One region of the Sediminibacillus dalangtanensis genome, then DNA from elsewhere that is predicted to be linked to it. Evidence: riboswitches for the same ligand, from Rfam matches in the RefSeq annotation. Region 1 holds a riboswitch; each other region holds the start of a gene.
What was found. Region 1 has a riboswitch for thiamine pyrophosphate ahead of ERJ70_RS16015 (ECF transporter S component). Riboswitches for the same ligand answer to the same signal wherever they lie in the genome.
Positions count from the first base shown of each region.

Region 1 (5,451 bases):
TGTATAAGCTAACTCGTCGTAAACGGAATTCGTTACAAATTGTAATTCGGGATTCTGGAAAACAAATGACACAAAATCGGAAAGACGTTTTATTTTCTTTGTATTCTTTCCAAAGACATGATAGGAGCCGCTCGTTTTTATTAAATCCATCAAGGATTGAAGCAGGGTCGTTTTTCCAGCTCCATTTTCACCCAATACCGCTATCCATTCACCGGAATAAATGTCGGCATGATCTACTTCGACTCTTTTGTTCTTGCCCCTGAACCCGGAAAATTGATTCAATGAAAGGACTGGTATTTTCCTGATATTAGAGATATCCGGCTTGCTGGGGCGACTGCCTTGCAGATAATCGTCCCATATCCCTGAGTACCATATCCCTTGTTTGTAAAGAGTCTGTTTATACTGTTGAAAAATAACATCCTTTGGACCATCCCCAAGGAGTTCACCTTGCGCATTAAAAAGAACGACACGATCAACATAATCAACCACTTCATCTATTTTGTGCTCTACAATGATCACCGTTTTATCTGTTCCTATATCCTTAATTGTTTTCCAAACCTGGCTGGTTCCATCCGGGTCAAGCAACGCGGTTGGTTCGTCTAAAAATAGCACTTCCGGCTGAAGAGCCAGTATCGAAGCAATTGCTAATCGCTGCTTCATCCCACCAGAAAGTGTTTGGATATTAGTATGAATCGAATCAAGTTTCAGGCCGACTTGATGTAAATAATAATGTATTTGATCATTCATCTGGGCTTGCGGGATTTTTAAGTTTTCAAGAACGAACGCAATTTCCTCATCTACATAAGGCATACAAAATTGTGTATCTGGATCTTGAAATAAAAAACCCCAGCTTTCCGGTATCGTCCATTGATCTGCTTTTACCGGTACATCAATGGATTTGGGAATCAATCCAGCGAGTACTTGCAAAAGCGTAGATTTACCAGCACCGGATGGGCCTAACAACAGTACTTTTTCTCCCTGTTCAAAAGAAATCGAAAAATCTTTTAACAGCATAGAATCATTCCCTGGAAACTTCAAACGCAAGTTTTTCACACTGGAAACAGTAGTCATGGCCATCCACCTTTCTACTCCAAGGCCTTATAATCTTCTATTGAGGCTTGGCGAACCAAGCTGGTAACCCCTGTTTTTTCCAACGCTTGGACAATTGTGTAACCGACCATACCAGCGATAATAACGGAACTGAGTAATCGGAAGCCGACCATCAACAAGAAATTCCATAGCGCCAAATCATTGATATAACCGTAAAAATAATCAATACCAAGCGAAGCAAATCCTGAGGCAATACCTGCTAGACATACAACGAACAAGTCGTAACGCTTGTAACGAAAGACAGCAAAGATTAGTTCCGCAGCTAATCCCTGGCCAATACCAAATAATAGGGTGGATATTCCCCATTCCCCACCAAAAATAAATTCACCATGAGCAGCCGCCACCTCAGCAAGCAAAGCTACACCTGGTTTTCGAATAATCAGAAACGCAACTATGGCTGCAATAAACCACATACCATAAATCAGCTGTTCTACTTGGAGACCAAAGGTGGAGAGCACCCCATATAAAGGTCCCCATAATTTATAAATGATCCCGAAAATAATTGCGACAATAATCGTTACCAACAAATCTGTCAATTTCAACCCTTTACTCATGATTAAGTCCTTCCTCCTATTAATAAAATTTTTTTTTGCACAAAAAAACCACTTTCTTTACCAGCGCAAAGAAAGTGGTTGTATTGGATATATCATGAAGCACACAAGTCTATATGTATCCGCTACTCCACTTCCCTCCGCTGGTATCAACCAGATCAGGTTCCAAGGGTCTTAAAGTTTCACTTTAATCTCAACCTTTCTTCCATAGATGCCATCATCTATTTCAAGGTACCCCTAGTGGACAAACAACTTATTCTATTTTGTATCGTTATCTTAACACATAATGAACAGGTATTGTCAATGAAATAATGAATCCGTTCTTCGCTTTTTCAATCCTTATCCAAATCCGTATCAAACAAAGATTTCTTTGTGTCCTCTGGTTCTTCTAGGCGGTCCATATCGAAATGGCGACCGACATTTGATTTGTTGATTCCGTTTTTCACCGCTGTTTCAATGACAACATAGAGAATAAACAACGATATTACATAGGTAATAATAGCAACGAGTCCCATACATAATCCCTCCTAACCATCTATCCCCACTATAAGACAAAAGCGGAAACAAGAAAAGGTAACCGAGGCTCTGCGGTTACCTTTTCCCTATCTATAACGTTACCCGATCCGAGTATTTTTCAATCAACTGCTGGTTATGCTCATCAGCGCCTTCTATGTTACCGCTTAAAAAGACAGGCGGCTGAAAGCCATCCTCCGACATCCGTTTAATAGCTTCCGCAAATAATCCATTAATAATAGCAGCTCCAATCACCGTTGAGCTCGGTGCGAAATTCACTTGTACCTCCGGGTGGCTAAGCAGTGCATCTCCAACCGGAGCATGATTATCAATCACAAAATCCACCGCATCAAACAAATGCTTGCCACTTGTATGGCGTGATGGCTGGCTTTGTGAATACTGTATCGAGGTGATTCCGATGACAAAGGCGCCTTTCTCTTTGGCAATCCCCGCAACGTCAACGGGTACCGGATTGCGTCCAGAGGTAGACAACACCACCATGATATCTCCTTGGCGGATGTCCTGCTCCTCCATGAACTTTGCTGCATAGTCATTCTTTCTTTCCAACGTAGAAGAACGGACTGCTCCTTCGTGCAGCATCAACGGTTCATGAAGGATCGGATGCACGGGGACTAGTCCACCTGCACGATAATAAACCTCTTCCGTCAAAATATGCGAATGGCCACACCCAAACAAGTGGATCACTCCATCGTTCTGCAGCGAGGCAGAAATTTTTTCAGCAGCCTCGCGCAAAGCTGTAAACTCTTTTTCTTCGATTACTTGTAACAGAGAATGAACCTTTTCAAAGTAATTGGCTAACATCCAAACCCTCCCTAGTTTTGTTCTGTCTCCTGTTTAGCCGCTTCTATTAATTGAACCATGTTTTTTAAGGCGATATCAATTATATAAATCCCCTTATCCTCTGTCGCCAGGGTGGCATCCCCTAATACAGCGGTTTCCGTGAATTCCTCCCAAGGGGTAGGCGTGACATCTGCACTCAACGGAATATCAGGAATATCATTGATCGCCTTCTCCATTTCTACCAGTTCCGGGGCAAGATACAACATATAGGAAGTCTCTATTTCACAGGCATGGAAATAGGTGCCATGGGAGGACGGTGTTTCCCTCACTTCTTCTGCCGCCTTATTCATGCCCGGATAAAATAAATACAACACTTTCATTTTCGGGCATGTTTCATACAATTCACGAGCAGCTTCTTTCAAAGCTGTTCCATTGCCCAAATGGCCGTTCACCATGGCAAAGACCTTAATACCCTGTCGATAAAGGCTTTCGCCGATATCGTTAATATAGCTGATCAGGGAACGATTGCTGACGGTGATGCTACCAGGAAATTGACGCAGACTCCATACTTGTCCATACGGCAACGTTGGCAAAACCAAGCCATTTACCACTTCAGCAAGCTTGTCCGACAGCCGTTCAGCCAAAAAGTTATCGGTTCCGAGCGGCAAATGCGGACCATGCGCTTCCACTGCTCCAACCGGAAGAATCGCAATTTTGGAACGCTCGATTTCTTCTTTAATGTTATAGGAGTTTTGATATTGAAACTTCACAACAGCACCCCTTCTCTAGTTTTTGAATGTGAAACACCGTGCGGGATTTTCCACGAAAAATTTGGTGATCAGTTTCTCTCCGTCAAATCCGAGACTGTCTGCCTCTGTTTTGAAGCGGGGAACCCACTTGGCGATGATATTTTCCAATCCAAGTCCGTAATCATAGTGTTTATAATAAGACTTTCTGGCAGTGTCTCCGCTGACTAAAATTTGGTCCTCATAGCCTTTGCGGACCAGTTCCAAAATACAGTGGATCCGGGTGCTTTCTGGTGCATATTTAATTTTGGAAATACCATCAAACGAAAGAAACGCACCAGTTTTCGCCACTTGTTCGTGATAAAAAGGGTCCGGATTGCGATCCATATGCCCGAAGCTGACATATTCCAGGTTAATTCCTTCTTCCTTAAGCAGTTCGATTTGTTCGAGTACCATTGTGCCTGCTTCCGTGTGTGTGTGAATCGGGGCTTTCGTTTCATGATGTGCCCTCGCAACCGCCCGCAAAGTTTTTTCCTCTAATGGAGTGATCCGGTTATAACCCGTTCCAAACTTCACCTGCCCGCCTCTCCATTTTGTCCCTTCCAATCCTTGTTCCACTTCCTGAATGACGAAATCTGCAAGCTGATTAACCGTTTTATCTTTAATCCATTGATGATAAGTTTCGTAGTCACCGACAAGTTTTTTCAAATTGTCCCGCATTGGTGCATCCCATAAAAAGCTTTTGTTAAAACCGGCTGTTCCGATGATGGTGATCCCGGTCTCTTCGGATATTTGCTGTACGGCGTCTACATCCCTGCCATAATCCACTGCGGTGGCATCGACAATCGTTCGGCCGCCGTGCTTTTTAAAATCCAACACATCGAATTGCGATTTTTCCTTGTCGTCCAACAAAAGATCATCCGCCCCCTGTTCCACCCAGTAAGGCGGACGGCAGACAATGTGCTCATGTGAATAGGTAAAACCCAATTGATCAGGAGAAACATCCCCCGCAAAGGTACGTACAAAACTCATTTTATCCCCTCCAGAGTAAGTGGAAAAAGGGCAAGACTGCTGCCCTTTTTCTCCTTTGTATTTTCGTTAGAACAGTAATTGCGCAAGAAACCGGATGATTGGACCAAGTATGAACATGTCAGAATCGGCAGCCCACATAGCTGTATCCGGTATTGTATCTGCCAAAAGCATTTTCACCGTGATATATTGTCCCCAGGCGACGACCGTGGAGGTGATAAATCCGGCCATCAAAGCACCGCGGACACCACCAGTTACATTACCAAACACACCTGCAGTCGCTGAATGGAAAAACAAGACGATCATGGTCGGGACAAAAATGTATCCCACTGTGTTTCCAAGTACAAACAGCCATAGCAAGGCTCCGGCGAATGATCCTAAGAATCCAAGAATAACGGCGTTCGGTGCATAAGGGAAGACAACCGGACTGTCCAGCGCTGGTTTCGCCCCCGGCACTATTTTAGTCGCGATTCCTTTAAAGGCTGGAACCATTTCCCCGATAAACATACGGACCCCCATTAAAACAACTGCGATACCGGCAGTGAACGTAAACGACTGTACGATGGCATAAATAACGAAATTTTGACTGCCTGCACTTGCTACAAGTTCTTCTGCGCCTGGTGTGTCCTTAAAGGAAATAATGACCGCACCGACCAGGAATAGCAAGCCCATGGTCAAAGCTGTGATGACATTCGAATCCC
Region 1 is NZ_CP046956.1:3,237,625-3,243,075, forward strand. It holds gene ERJ70_RS16010 (ABC transporter ATP-binding protein) at 1-1,071, opposite strand, end outside; gene ERJ70_RS16015 (ECF transporter S component) at 1,086-1,664, opposite strand; TPP riboswitch at 1,780-1,910, opposite strand; gene ERJ70_RS16020 (hypothetical protein) at 1,994-2,176, opposite strand; gene ERJ70_RS16025 (SIS domain-containing protein) at 2,268-2,996, opposite strand; gene ERJ70_RS16030 (creatininase family protein) at 3,008-3,745, opposite strand; gene ERJ70_RS16035 (phosphotriesterase family protein) at 3,761-4,753, opposite strand; gene ulaA (PTS ascorbate transporter subunit IIC) at 4,820-5,451, opposite strand, start outside.

Region 2 (5,451 bases), 1.0 Mb from region 1:
CATCTGGGATCCCGCTGTAGAATGAAATTGCGATAAAGCTGGCAATCAGTAACAGAAAAACAAAAATGAGTGTGTACGTAAATGTTTTCATTTGAATTACCTCCGTGAATAAAGACGAAACAAAACGCGATCAGTCTACAAAAAAATGCATCGAAAGTTTTTATCTTGCAGGATAAAATGTTTAGGAAGAATTACCTGTGGCTTTGTAACTCGTACTGGATTCGATTAGGTAAGGTTCTTCTACTAAGTTAAAGTAAAAGGTAGGAAGAATTTCGCTTTCTATTACGCGATGGGCTTCCTCTCAAAAAGGTTGGGGAGATAAATGAATAACAATAGCGTGAAGCATGAAGTGCTATCCTGGCTGAAAACGATTTTGGTGGCACTAACGATTGTCATCGTTTGCCGTCATTATCTGATTACGCCTTCGATTGTGGAAGGCGAGTCGATGATGCCGACTTTGCATGACGGTGATCGCATCATCCTCAGTAAAATAGGTAAAATTGAGCGTTTCGATGAGATTGCATTTCAGGCACCAGACTCTGACGATGCTTACGTGAAAAGGGTTATCGGCCTTCCGGGCGATAAAATCGAAGTGAAGGAAGATATCCTTTATATCAATGACAAGCAAGTGGAAGAGCCATACTTGGAAGAATACAAAAAAAGTTTATCGCAAAGCCAGTATCTCACAAACAATTTCACACTGAAAGAAGTTGCCGGCAAAAGCATCGTGCCGGAAGGCTGCCTTTTTGTTCTGGGAGACAACCGTCTGGTCAGTAAGGACAGCAGGTACTTTGGTTTCATCGAAGACGACAGTGTCATCGGCGATGTTAAATTGAGAATATGGCCCTTAAAAGCCATCGGCATACCCGAATAAAACTAAGGGGGCGGTTCCATAAGTCTTTCACCGACTTATGGAACCGCCCCCTTGTTGATGCGTGGATAACGGGGCCAGTCCCCAAAGGGTGGACTTCTCAACATATTGTTTTGGCCGCGCTGTTTTTAGTCTGTATATTGTGTTTGCCGTGTAAGAGATCTGTACAGGAGGGTCAGTCCCCAGAGCCAGTCATTAGCACTTCTGGGTTGTTGTCGGGGACTGACCCCGTTTTTTTATCCTGTTTTTTATAATAATTTTTGGGGGGATTGGGATAATAAGGTTATCTTGATGGAGAGTTGGGTGAAATGATGGAGTATAATCAGGGTTATATGCCAGGTGAGGTGGTTTATGTGATTATCCGGAATCCGCATGTGCAAGGGGTGGCCAATGTGCAGGAGGCTGCAGTGGTGGCTGATCCGGACAATGGAAATGAACTGGCGCTGTTTTTGTACGATACATACTATCCATTAACGGAAGAAGTGGCAGTATATCGCTCAGAACAAGAAGCAGAACACGCATATCAGGTTGCATTTGGTACAGAGGGTTCGGAGGGGTTGCATGGTTAAACCGTTTGTTCCGCAGCTGGTATATGTAGAGCCAAGGGCCATGGAGTATCCGCTTGGTCGCGAGCTTATCGATAAATTTAAGGGGATGGGAATCGAAATCCGGGAAACGACCTCCCATAATCAAGTCCGTAATTTGCCGGGGGAAAACGACTTTCAGAAATACCGTAATGCAAAATCGACGCTCGTTGTAGGGATAAGAAAAACACTGAAGTTTGATACATCCAAGCCGTCTGCCGAATATGCGATACCATTTGCGACAGGGTGCATGGGGCATTGCCATTATTGTTACTTGCAAACGACGATGGGCAGCAAGCCGTACATCCGGACATATGTCAACACCGATGAAATTTTTGACGCAGCGGAAAAGTACATGCGTGACCGGGCGCCGGAATTCACGCGATTCGAAGCTTCCTGTACTTCGGATATTGTCGGGATTGATCACCTGACCCATACGTTGAAACGTGCAATCGAATATTTTGGAAAGTCGACCTACGGGAAACTCCGATTTGTGACAAAATTTGCCCATGTCGATCACCTGCTTGATGCTGAACATAACGGCAGAACCAGGTTCCGGTTCAGTATTAACGATGATTATGTGATTAAGTATTTTGAACCAGGGACTTCCAGGCTTGCCGAACGGATAGGTGCAGCGACAAAAGTAGCGGAAGCCGGATATCCGCTCGGTTTTATTGTCGCCCCGATTTATTTGCATGAAGGTTGGCAGGAAGGCTATCCGGAAATGCTGGAAAGGCTGGCGGATGCGCTGCCGTCTTCCGCAAAAAAAGATCTGACATTCGAACTGATCCAACATCGATTTACGCAGCCAGCTAAACGGGTCATTGAAAAAAATTACCCGATGACTAAACTGGAGCTGGATGAATCGAAGCGGAAATGGAAATGGGGCAGGTATGGTATTGGCAAGTACGTCTATAAGGATGAGGAACAAGAAGAAATGAAAGATGTTTTGAAATCGACCATCCATAAGCTGTTTCCTAAGGCAACAATTGAATATTTCACATGATAATAGCTTGTTTGACATTCTGATCCATTCATGTTTTAGTAAAAGTAGTTAAATATTTTGGAAGTCCACTAGGGGCGCCTCTAAGGCTGAGATAAGGAATAACCTTGGTCCCTTTGAACCTGAACTGGTTAGTACCAGCGTAGGAAAGTGGAGACGGGATTCGTCTATCTTTGGATAAACCTTACCAAGATTGAATAAACCGCTCCAGTTTCCTGGAGCGGTTTTTTGCGTTCCGGGAACGGAGTTCGGCTTACCAATCAATTGTTCTTTTCTTCGATATTATTTCCCCTCCATTTCCCAGAGGTTCTGGGCTTCCTCCAAAACAAGGGAGGAGTTTTACCGTGACATTTTCTGAACAATTAAGAAAGCAGGCAGATGAAGTTTTTGAAGGAATTCTACAGCATCCTTTTATCAGGGGAATAGCGGAAGGGAATGTACCTAAGCAGGCTTTGATTCACTATGTAAAAGCAGATTATGAATATTTATCTGCTTTCAATCGAATATACGGCCTGGCGATTTCGAAGTGCGAGGACCGGTCCGACATGGGCTTTTTTCAGGAACAAATCGGATTCGTCCTCAACAGTGAAATTCATCCACATGAGAATTTCTGCCGGGTGGCAGGCGTCAACTACGACGACCTGCAAGGAAGTCCGTTGCCACCTACTGCTGATCACTATGTCGCTCACATGAGCAAAGCCGCATACAGCGGAACGATGGGCGAAACCCTGGCAGCGTTGCTTCCATGTCCATGGACCTATCTGGAAATCGGCCGGGCCATATTGGAAGAAAAACAGCCGGATACTTCCCATCCGTTTTATGAATGGATTTCCTTTTATGCAGATGGGGAAATCGCGGAAGTCACCCATGAGTTATGCAGGAAAATCGATCGTTGGGCATCCAACGCCAGTGAACAGGATAAGCAAAAAGCGGCCCAAGCCTTTATAAAAAGCTGCCAACTGGAATATCGTTTTTGGGATATGGCCTATACGCAGGAAGAATGGCCGTTTTCGTTATCGTCTGATCAACAGATACAGACGTTTCATTAAAAAAACAGAGAGGGGGAAGCAGCATGATTGCAAGTGCTTTGACCATTGCTGGGACCGATCCTACAGGCGGAGCTGGCATTCAGGCAGATTTGAAAAGTTTCCAGGAAAGAGAAGTGTACGGGATGAGTGTGGTCACTTCTGTAGTTGCCCAAAACACAATGGGAGTGAAGGATGTTCAGCACTTGCCAGTCGATTTTATCGAAAAACAGCTGGATGCAGTATTTCAGGATATTATGCCTGATGCGGTAAAAACGGGAATGATTGCTACCAGTGAAATGATGGAGTTGATTGCCGGTAAACTGGTAAATCAACAATCCCCTTATGTAATCGACCCTGTCATGGTGGCAAAAAGTGGTCATGAGTTGATGGAAGAAAAATCAAAACAAACAGTCCGAGATAAACTGATTCCCTTGGCAGCTATTGCCACACCGAATATTCCGGAAGCGGAAATACTGGTCGAGTTTCCGATAAAGAATTTATCAGATGCCAAACGGGCGGCCAGGCTGATTGTAGAAGAGCTTGGAGCTGGAGCGGCAATCGTAAAAGGCGGACACCTGCCGGGAGAGGCTGTTGATGTTTTATATGACAAACAGGGATATCAATTGTTTCAATCGCCAAGGCTAGAAACCAAGCATACGCATGGAACCGGCTGTACCTTTTCTGCAGTCATCACTTCTGAACTGGCAAAAGGAAGAACAATACCGGAAGCGGTTGCTATAGGCAAGGAATTCATCACTGCCGCTATTCACCATACACTAGGAATCGGTAAGGGGAACGGTCCGACCAACCACTGGGGATACCGGATGAACGGACTGCCCGGTAAGAAGAAAGGGGTGGATTCTAATGAATGAGATTGCCAGTTTACTAATGAATGTGAGAGATAGACAACCGTTAATTCACAACATTACCAACCAAGTCGTCACTAATTTCACGGCAAACGGGCTGCTGGCCATGGGGGCTTCCCCGGTCATGGCTAATGCGGAAGAGGAAGCGGCTGACATGGCAGCGGTAGCGGATGCGCTAGTATTGAATATCGGTACGCTGACTGCACCGCAGGTTACTGCGATGCTCAAGGCAGGACAGGCAGCTAATCAAAAGGGAATACCTGTTGTGTTTGATCCAGTAGGAGTCGGAGCAACCTCTTTTCGAAACATGGTTGCCTTGAGAATTCTGGAAGAAATCGACGTTTCCTTGATCCGTGGCAACGCCGGGGAAATTGCTTTTTTAGCCGGGGCGGATGCAGAGATGAAAGGCGTCGATTCCGCTTTTCAAGGAGATGGGCGAAAGATAGCGGTTGAAGCCGCGAAACAGTTGGAGACAGCCGTGGTGCTTACTGGGGAAGAAGATGTTATCACAGACGGGAATTCTCTTTACTTGAGCGGGAATGGTCACCAACTACAAACGAAGATTACCGGGGCAGGCTGCCTGCTCAGTTCGGTGACTGCAGCGTTTTTAGCAGTGGGAAGCGATAAACTGTCAGCGGCAGCAGCTGCTGTCAGCTATTATGGAGCAGCTGCCGAATTTGCTGCTTCAGCGAGTGATGGACCCGGCAGTTTTCAATCAGCATTTCTTGATGCCTTGCATCAGTTGGACGAGGAAGGTTGGCTGAAAAAAATGCAATTAAAACGGGTGGATGGATAACCGATGCATATACGTCAGTTTTTACAAGTCTACTTGATAATGGGAAGTAATAATTGTATCGAAAATCCGCTTTACGTTTTGGAGCAGGCGCTAGCTGGTGGCATAACCTTGTTCCAGTTCAGAGAAAAGGGCAGAGGTGCCAAGACAGGCGCAGATAAGCAAAAACTTGCATTGCAAATGAAAGAACTGTGCCGTCGTTACCATGTCCCTTTTCTTGTAAACGATGATGTGGATTTGGCCATCGAGGTGGGGGCAGATGGTATACATGTCGGTCAGGAAGATGAACCGATTGAATCCGTCCGC
Region 2 is NZ_CP046956.1:181,485-186,935, forward strand. It holds gene ERJ70_RS01020 (D-alanyl-D-alanine carboxypeptidase family protein) at 1-91, opposite strand, end outside; gene lepB (signal peptidase I) at 323-874, shown strand; gene ERJ70_RS01030 (transcriptional regulator SplA domain-containing protein) at 1,183-1,440, shown strand; gene splB (spore photoproduct lyase) at 1,433-2,461, shown strand; TPP riboswitch at 2,522-2,624, shown strand; gene tenA (thiaminase II) at 2,803-3,507, shown strand; gene thiD (bifunctional hydroxymethylpyrimidine kinase/phosphomethylpyrimidine kinase) at 3,531-4,358, shown strand; gene thiM (hydroxyethylthiazole kinase) at 4,351-5,148, shown strand; gene thiE (thiamine phosphate synthase) at 5,152-5,451, shown strand, end outside.
Region 2: another riboswitch for thiamine pyrophosphate. It lies ahead of tenA (thiaminase II); the one in region 1 lies ahead of ERJ70_RS16015 (ECF transporter S component).

Region 3 (5,451 bases), 1.7 Mb from region 1:
TCAGGCTCCTCTATTTCCTTATAAGCAATTGTATCACCTTGATGGACAAAAGCTTTCATCCAATCATCCTTTCCTTATAAAAGTATGTACGGTTTTTCTTATGGTATCATACGCCTTCCCCCATCACGAAACATTATGTTCACTAGTAAACAGAGGGACAGTCCCCTTCTCCGGAGCTGTCCCTCTATTAGATGGTGTCAGAATATAAATAGTGCCAGCAGGGTTGAAATAAATAATCCGGTCATTACAGGCAGAAAGTTTTTTCGTACTAATTCCATGACCGGTACACCGCAAAATCCGGCAATGGCAACCAATGAAGACCAGGCGATGATTGTTCCTCCCCCAGTCCATATCGATCCCATTTGACCGATAGCTGCAAGTACAGACGGATCAACTGTTCCGTCCGCCAGAGCACCAGACAATGCCCCAGTCAACGGCAAGCCAGAAAATCCAGAGCCATCAAGTCCTGTAATGACCCCAATAATCAATATACTAAACGCTGCCAGTACGGAGCTCTCTGGAAGATACGCTTGTAATGACTGCACTAAATCAAACAGCAGTCCAGGGGCCTTGTCTGCCTCGATGGAAAGAATGGAACTGGCAAAGTCAGCGCTTCCGAGAAAGAAAAATCCGGCAATCGGAATCACCGGTCCCATCGCCTTAAAAGCAAAGACAAACCCATTGGTAATATGTTCGCTGATATAATCCAGTGCACGATGCTTGCCAAATGCCACGGTCGACAATAACAGCAATACTACTGCGACACCACCGATAAAGGCAGCACCATCCCCTCCCTCGAATCCTCCCATTCTTCCGGATGTAAGCTTTGTTGAAACCATGTATATCATGACAGATAACATAGATAATGGCACAACTACAGCAAAAAATTTACCCCAAGGTGGGACATCCTGCTTACCATTTAACGGTTGATCTTGATCGTCTATCCCCCGCATCATGCTTAATTCTACATCATTCCTTGGGTCATTCTGGGAACGGATATGCCGGCGGTTGGCAAAGTAAGCAACGGAGATTGCAATGACACCAGTTATCAATGATAATACAAGTCCTTTCTCCAATACAGCTGCCGTTTCCACACCGGCAGCTGCTGCAGATAGGCCTGGCGCCACTTGAATGACATAATCAGACGACAAAGCCATGCCTTGCCCGGCAAGAGCTACAGCAACCGCTGCCACAACTGCAGGCAGCCCCGCTCGGATGGCAGCTGGAACGAGAAGAGCGCAAATAAGAGGGACAGCTGGGGTGGGCCAAAAAAACAGGGAAATAACATAAGTAACACCAACTAATACAAAATAGGCTAAATGTCCATTGACCATAACCTTTTGGATTGGCTGAATCATTCGTCTGTCGGCATCCAGATCCTTTAAGGAATGAAGCAGCGCAACCATAAAAGTGATAATCAAAAAGATGTTAAATAGTTCTTTCGCAGCTACAAGATTAGCGTTAAAAATGGCTGTGAATCCACCGATGACGCTGCCTTTAAAAACCCAGGAAACCAGAAAGGTACCCAGAAGCGTTGGCAGTACCACCCCTTTACGAAAAATCATCGTAAGGATAATTAATAACGTAAAAGAACCGTACAACCAATGGGATACAGTCAATTCCATAGCAAGGAACTCCCTTCAATTGGTACTGCTTATGTGTGTGCTATAGCCTATGCAATCGGAGACCATGGAGTTCCGGCGCATCCTTGAAGGAGTGCCTAGACTCTTTCCCCTGTATTACTACTGGGGCGACAGAGCTATCCTATAAGAAACGCCTTAGCCTCTATGGCTAAGACGTTTAATGTTACTACTTATTTAAAAAATCCAATACTTCTTTATCAATCTTACCCGGTTCTAATTCCCTTTCCTCAAAATTTTCGGTATGAAGGTACTCCGTCAGCCCCTTCTGAAGCTCTTCCTCGGATACTTCCATACTCCGGAGATATCCCTTGTTTACCAAACCAGAGATCACCTTCTGCTTTGTTGTTCCCTCAATCAGAAGTACGTTTTCCTGTTTTATCTCACCGAAATAAAGCTGCTGAAGCTGATAAAGACGGATAATTTCTTGGATAGGTTCAGGATGGTCATCAACCCGTAAATCGACAAGCCTGTCATTGAACCCACCATATCCTCCCTTATCTTTCACAACATACAGTGCTGCCGACTGCTTTCCTCTACTATCCCCACCAGCTTCTTGGGCAGCTTGCAGGCATGCCAGCAAGCGTTCTGCCAATGTTCCTTGTGATCGTTCAAAGGTCTTAGCCATATGGGAAACAGTGGCTTCATTTACGAGAATGTTTCCCTGGGCCGCAAAATTTTCTCCGCGGGTTCCTCCTGCCCAATCATAGCAATGTACCCCAGTATAAGTAGCGCTGTTTCCCTTCGCATCTACTATGCCAACCTGACGTTCTTCCCTCTGTGGATCGTCTTTTGTCAAAAGGTCAATAACTTCTTCAGGTGTGTACCCTTTTTCAAGAAGCTCAAGACCCTGTGGACCGTAAGAAGGATTGGCAAAAGCCTGGGTCGCTACTGCTCCCACTCCAGCCTTTGCCCACGGCACGACAGACCCTACCGCAATAAACTTTGATTGAACAGCAATCCCATGTTCTCCTGTTTCCGGATCCACTCCGACAATGGAAAAAGTTGCTACGATATTTTTCTTCAAATTTATTCCCCCCTTAATGACCTGCATTCATTTTAGAACAATACTACCAAGAACAGCAATTTATTTACCTGAAAATTTATCCTTTTCTGACATCATGTATGGTTGGAGCTCCCCTTTAAAGCGTTTCATTCTATGTGGGAAGGGTATTTTTATTTATGAAATGGAAAATAAAAAAGGAGGGCTTTATATGTCACCATTTATTCGCAAATATACAAACGACGAACAATTACAACAGGATGTAAACAAATTAAGTCAAAAGGGCATTGATAAAGATAACGTATATGTTCTTGCCCATGACAGCGATCGGTCGAAACGTGTTGCAGATAATGCAGACGCCAATACCATCGGATTAAACGAGATGAACTTAAAAAGTGCCGTTGGTAATCTGTTCAATAAAAAAGGAGACGAACTTCGTACCAAGTTGAAAGAAGTAGGTTTATCTGATGTGGAAGCTAATAATTATGAGGAAGAATTGGACGAAGGGAAAATTTTACTGGTCGTTACCAATACCGATAACGTAGAAGAAATTTTAACCAATACCCTTTAAGAAGAATATGGGGCTGTCGCAAAAGAAAGACTTTTGCGGACAAGCCCCTATTTGTTAATTAGGAATGTTCCATACAGGGAAAGAAAACGCATCGGTTGGTATGCTTTAAGATTATGTACCATGATTCAATTACTTCAGGATCACTGTTTGTCTGATTCTTCTTCCAGTTCGTCCTGTTCACTACAATCAACGCAAAGCAGTTTCCCCTCATGATGAATACCGTCAAAAAAACCATCCTTACAATAAACAGCTTTATTACAACGAATACAGTTGCCGATAAGTTCCTTCATTAAAATTCAACCTCCTTTTTCCTCCTTACGATCCGTTTTCGTCGTTATCATGGTCTGGCTTCTGCCAACCGTGGCTGTTTATAGAACAAAAAGGAAATGACTATCGAACTCAATATAAACGCCGGAAGCATGTAAGAACCATTATAAATTGCGGAGTAAAGCCAAATCGGCTGTCCTTCGGGCGCATTTTCCGAAAAGAAGAATACGCCCGCCAACAAATGACCCAAAAAACGCAAACTGCATCCTAGAAGAACACCGAGTGAAATGTACACAAAAAATACTGAATGTTTTCCTGCTTTCAGTGCTGCTTGTACCTTTGTTGATACAACTCCTGCAGTACCGAGAGCAGTAAAGGCCAAACCGTATTCTATCAATCCTTGTAATGGTGTAAGAATATAAGCTGTACCGGTCACCACTTGAAATGCCCCGAACAACAGACCGCTCAACAGTCCCCCTTTCATGCCCCACCTGAAAGCAAAAAGAAATACTGGTATCATGGCGAAGGATACAGAGCCGCCTTGCGGCCAAATTTTAAACGATAAGAAAGGAATAATATCAAGTACGAGTGCCATAGCAGACATGATAGCTACCTCGACCAAAAACAGTGTTTGCCTTGCTTCCATCGTGCACACCCCCATAGTTTTAGTTATCGACAAAAAAAGCAATGCAAAAGGGGAAAGCTTTCCTGATGGAAATACCCGTTGCATTGCTTACCTCGCCATCATAAAAGCCGCCATTCCTACGCTAGTGTTAACTAACAGGTTCAAAGGGTCTGAACATCAGTGTTCACTCTCAGCCAGTTGGCTCCCCCTGAAGACTTCGGCATCCTCTTTTTTTGTTAGACACAGTATAACGAAAACTGCCTTGCACCGCAAAAAGGAAACGATGGATTGGAGTTATATCTTGCGGAATTATTATTGCTTATACCGTTAAACTGGAATGACAGTTACTGGGACAGTCGACTTTTGCAAGACTTTATAAGTGACGCTTCCAAGCTTTTTCTTTGCTGTTCGCGGTGCTAGAATAATTCCTTTTATCGCTTTCCCTTTTGCCTCTTCACATATTTCCACTGCGGGGATTCCCCAGCGTGTTTTACAAACAACCTCTACCTGATCCTTTATTCTCTCTTCTGCTTGATTCAGGATTCTGTCGGATGTTTCCTTTTTATAGTTTTCCAACGTCTTTGTTCCGACTTTTGATTGCGCATACTGTGTATGGACTTTCGGCTGGACGTTCAACAATCGGATTCCATAACCACTTTCAAGCGCCGCTTCTACAGCATGATCAACTGCCGATAAACATTGTTCACTGCCATCGACTGGCACCAAATAAATTTTCTGCATGGGCGTTCACCTCTATTGCAGTCTATTCAATTAGTAAAAGAAAGGCACCAACTGATGGAGAAAAATTTTCACAGGCTTATTCTTTTTCTTTTTCTTTCGTCAATGGATAGACACCGACACTTTGAATGACTAATGACAATAAGACGGCTGCGAAAGTCAAAGACACTAGAACATTATCCTGATCTACACCCGCTTCTAATCCCAACAATAATGCGACCGACATCGTTCCTTTTATGCCGGACCAGGTAATCAGGCCAACGTCACCTGCACTGAATTTTTTCCTCCAGGCAGGTACCGCGCTCGTAAAACCAGCCAATACAAGGAAACGGACAACAAGCGATAAAACAAAAATGATAAAAGCAAGGACCCAGCCGGGAAATGCAAGGTAATCTGCAGCATCTATGCCGATAAGCAGGAAAATGAGGGCTAACACAGACGGCTCAACAATGGTCCAGAACCCATCAAGTGAGTCATGGAAATAATCTTCTTTTTCCGTTTTACCGAATTCCCAAGAAAGCATGATCCCAGCAGTGACAGTTGCCAAGACACCAGAAATACCAATTTTTTCCGCGATATGGAAGCTTCCGTATGCGACGATGATGCT
Region 3 is NZ_CP046956.1:1,573,496-1,578,946, reverse strand. It holds gene ERJ70_RS07955 (zinc-binding dehydrogenase) at 1-59, opposite strand, end outside; gene ERJ70_RS07950 (hypothetical protein) at 198-1,625, opposite strand; gene ERJ70_RS07945 (DUF1028 domain-containing protein) at 1,810-2,694, opposite strand; gene ERJ70_RS07940 (YflT domain-containing protein) at 2,855-3,214, shown strand; gene ERJ70_RS07935 (hypothetical protein) at 3,355-3,504, opposite strand; gene thiT (energy-coupled thiamine transporter ThiT) at 3,552-4,127, opposite strand; TPP riboswitch at 4,224-4,325, opposite strand; gene ERJ70_RS07925 (universal stress protein) at 4,434-4,847, opposite strand; gene ERJ70_RS07920 (cation:proton antiporter) at 4,924-5,451, opposite strand, start outside.
Region 3: another riboswitch for thiamine pyrophosphate. It lies ahead of thiT (energy-coupled thiamine transporter ThiT); the one in region 1 lies ahead of ERJ70_RS16015 (ECF transporter S component).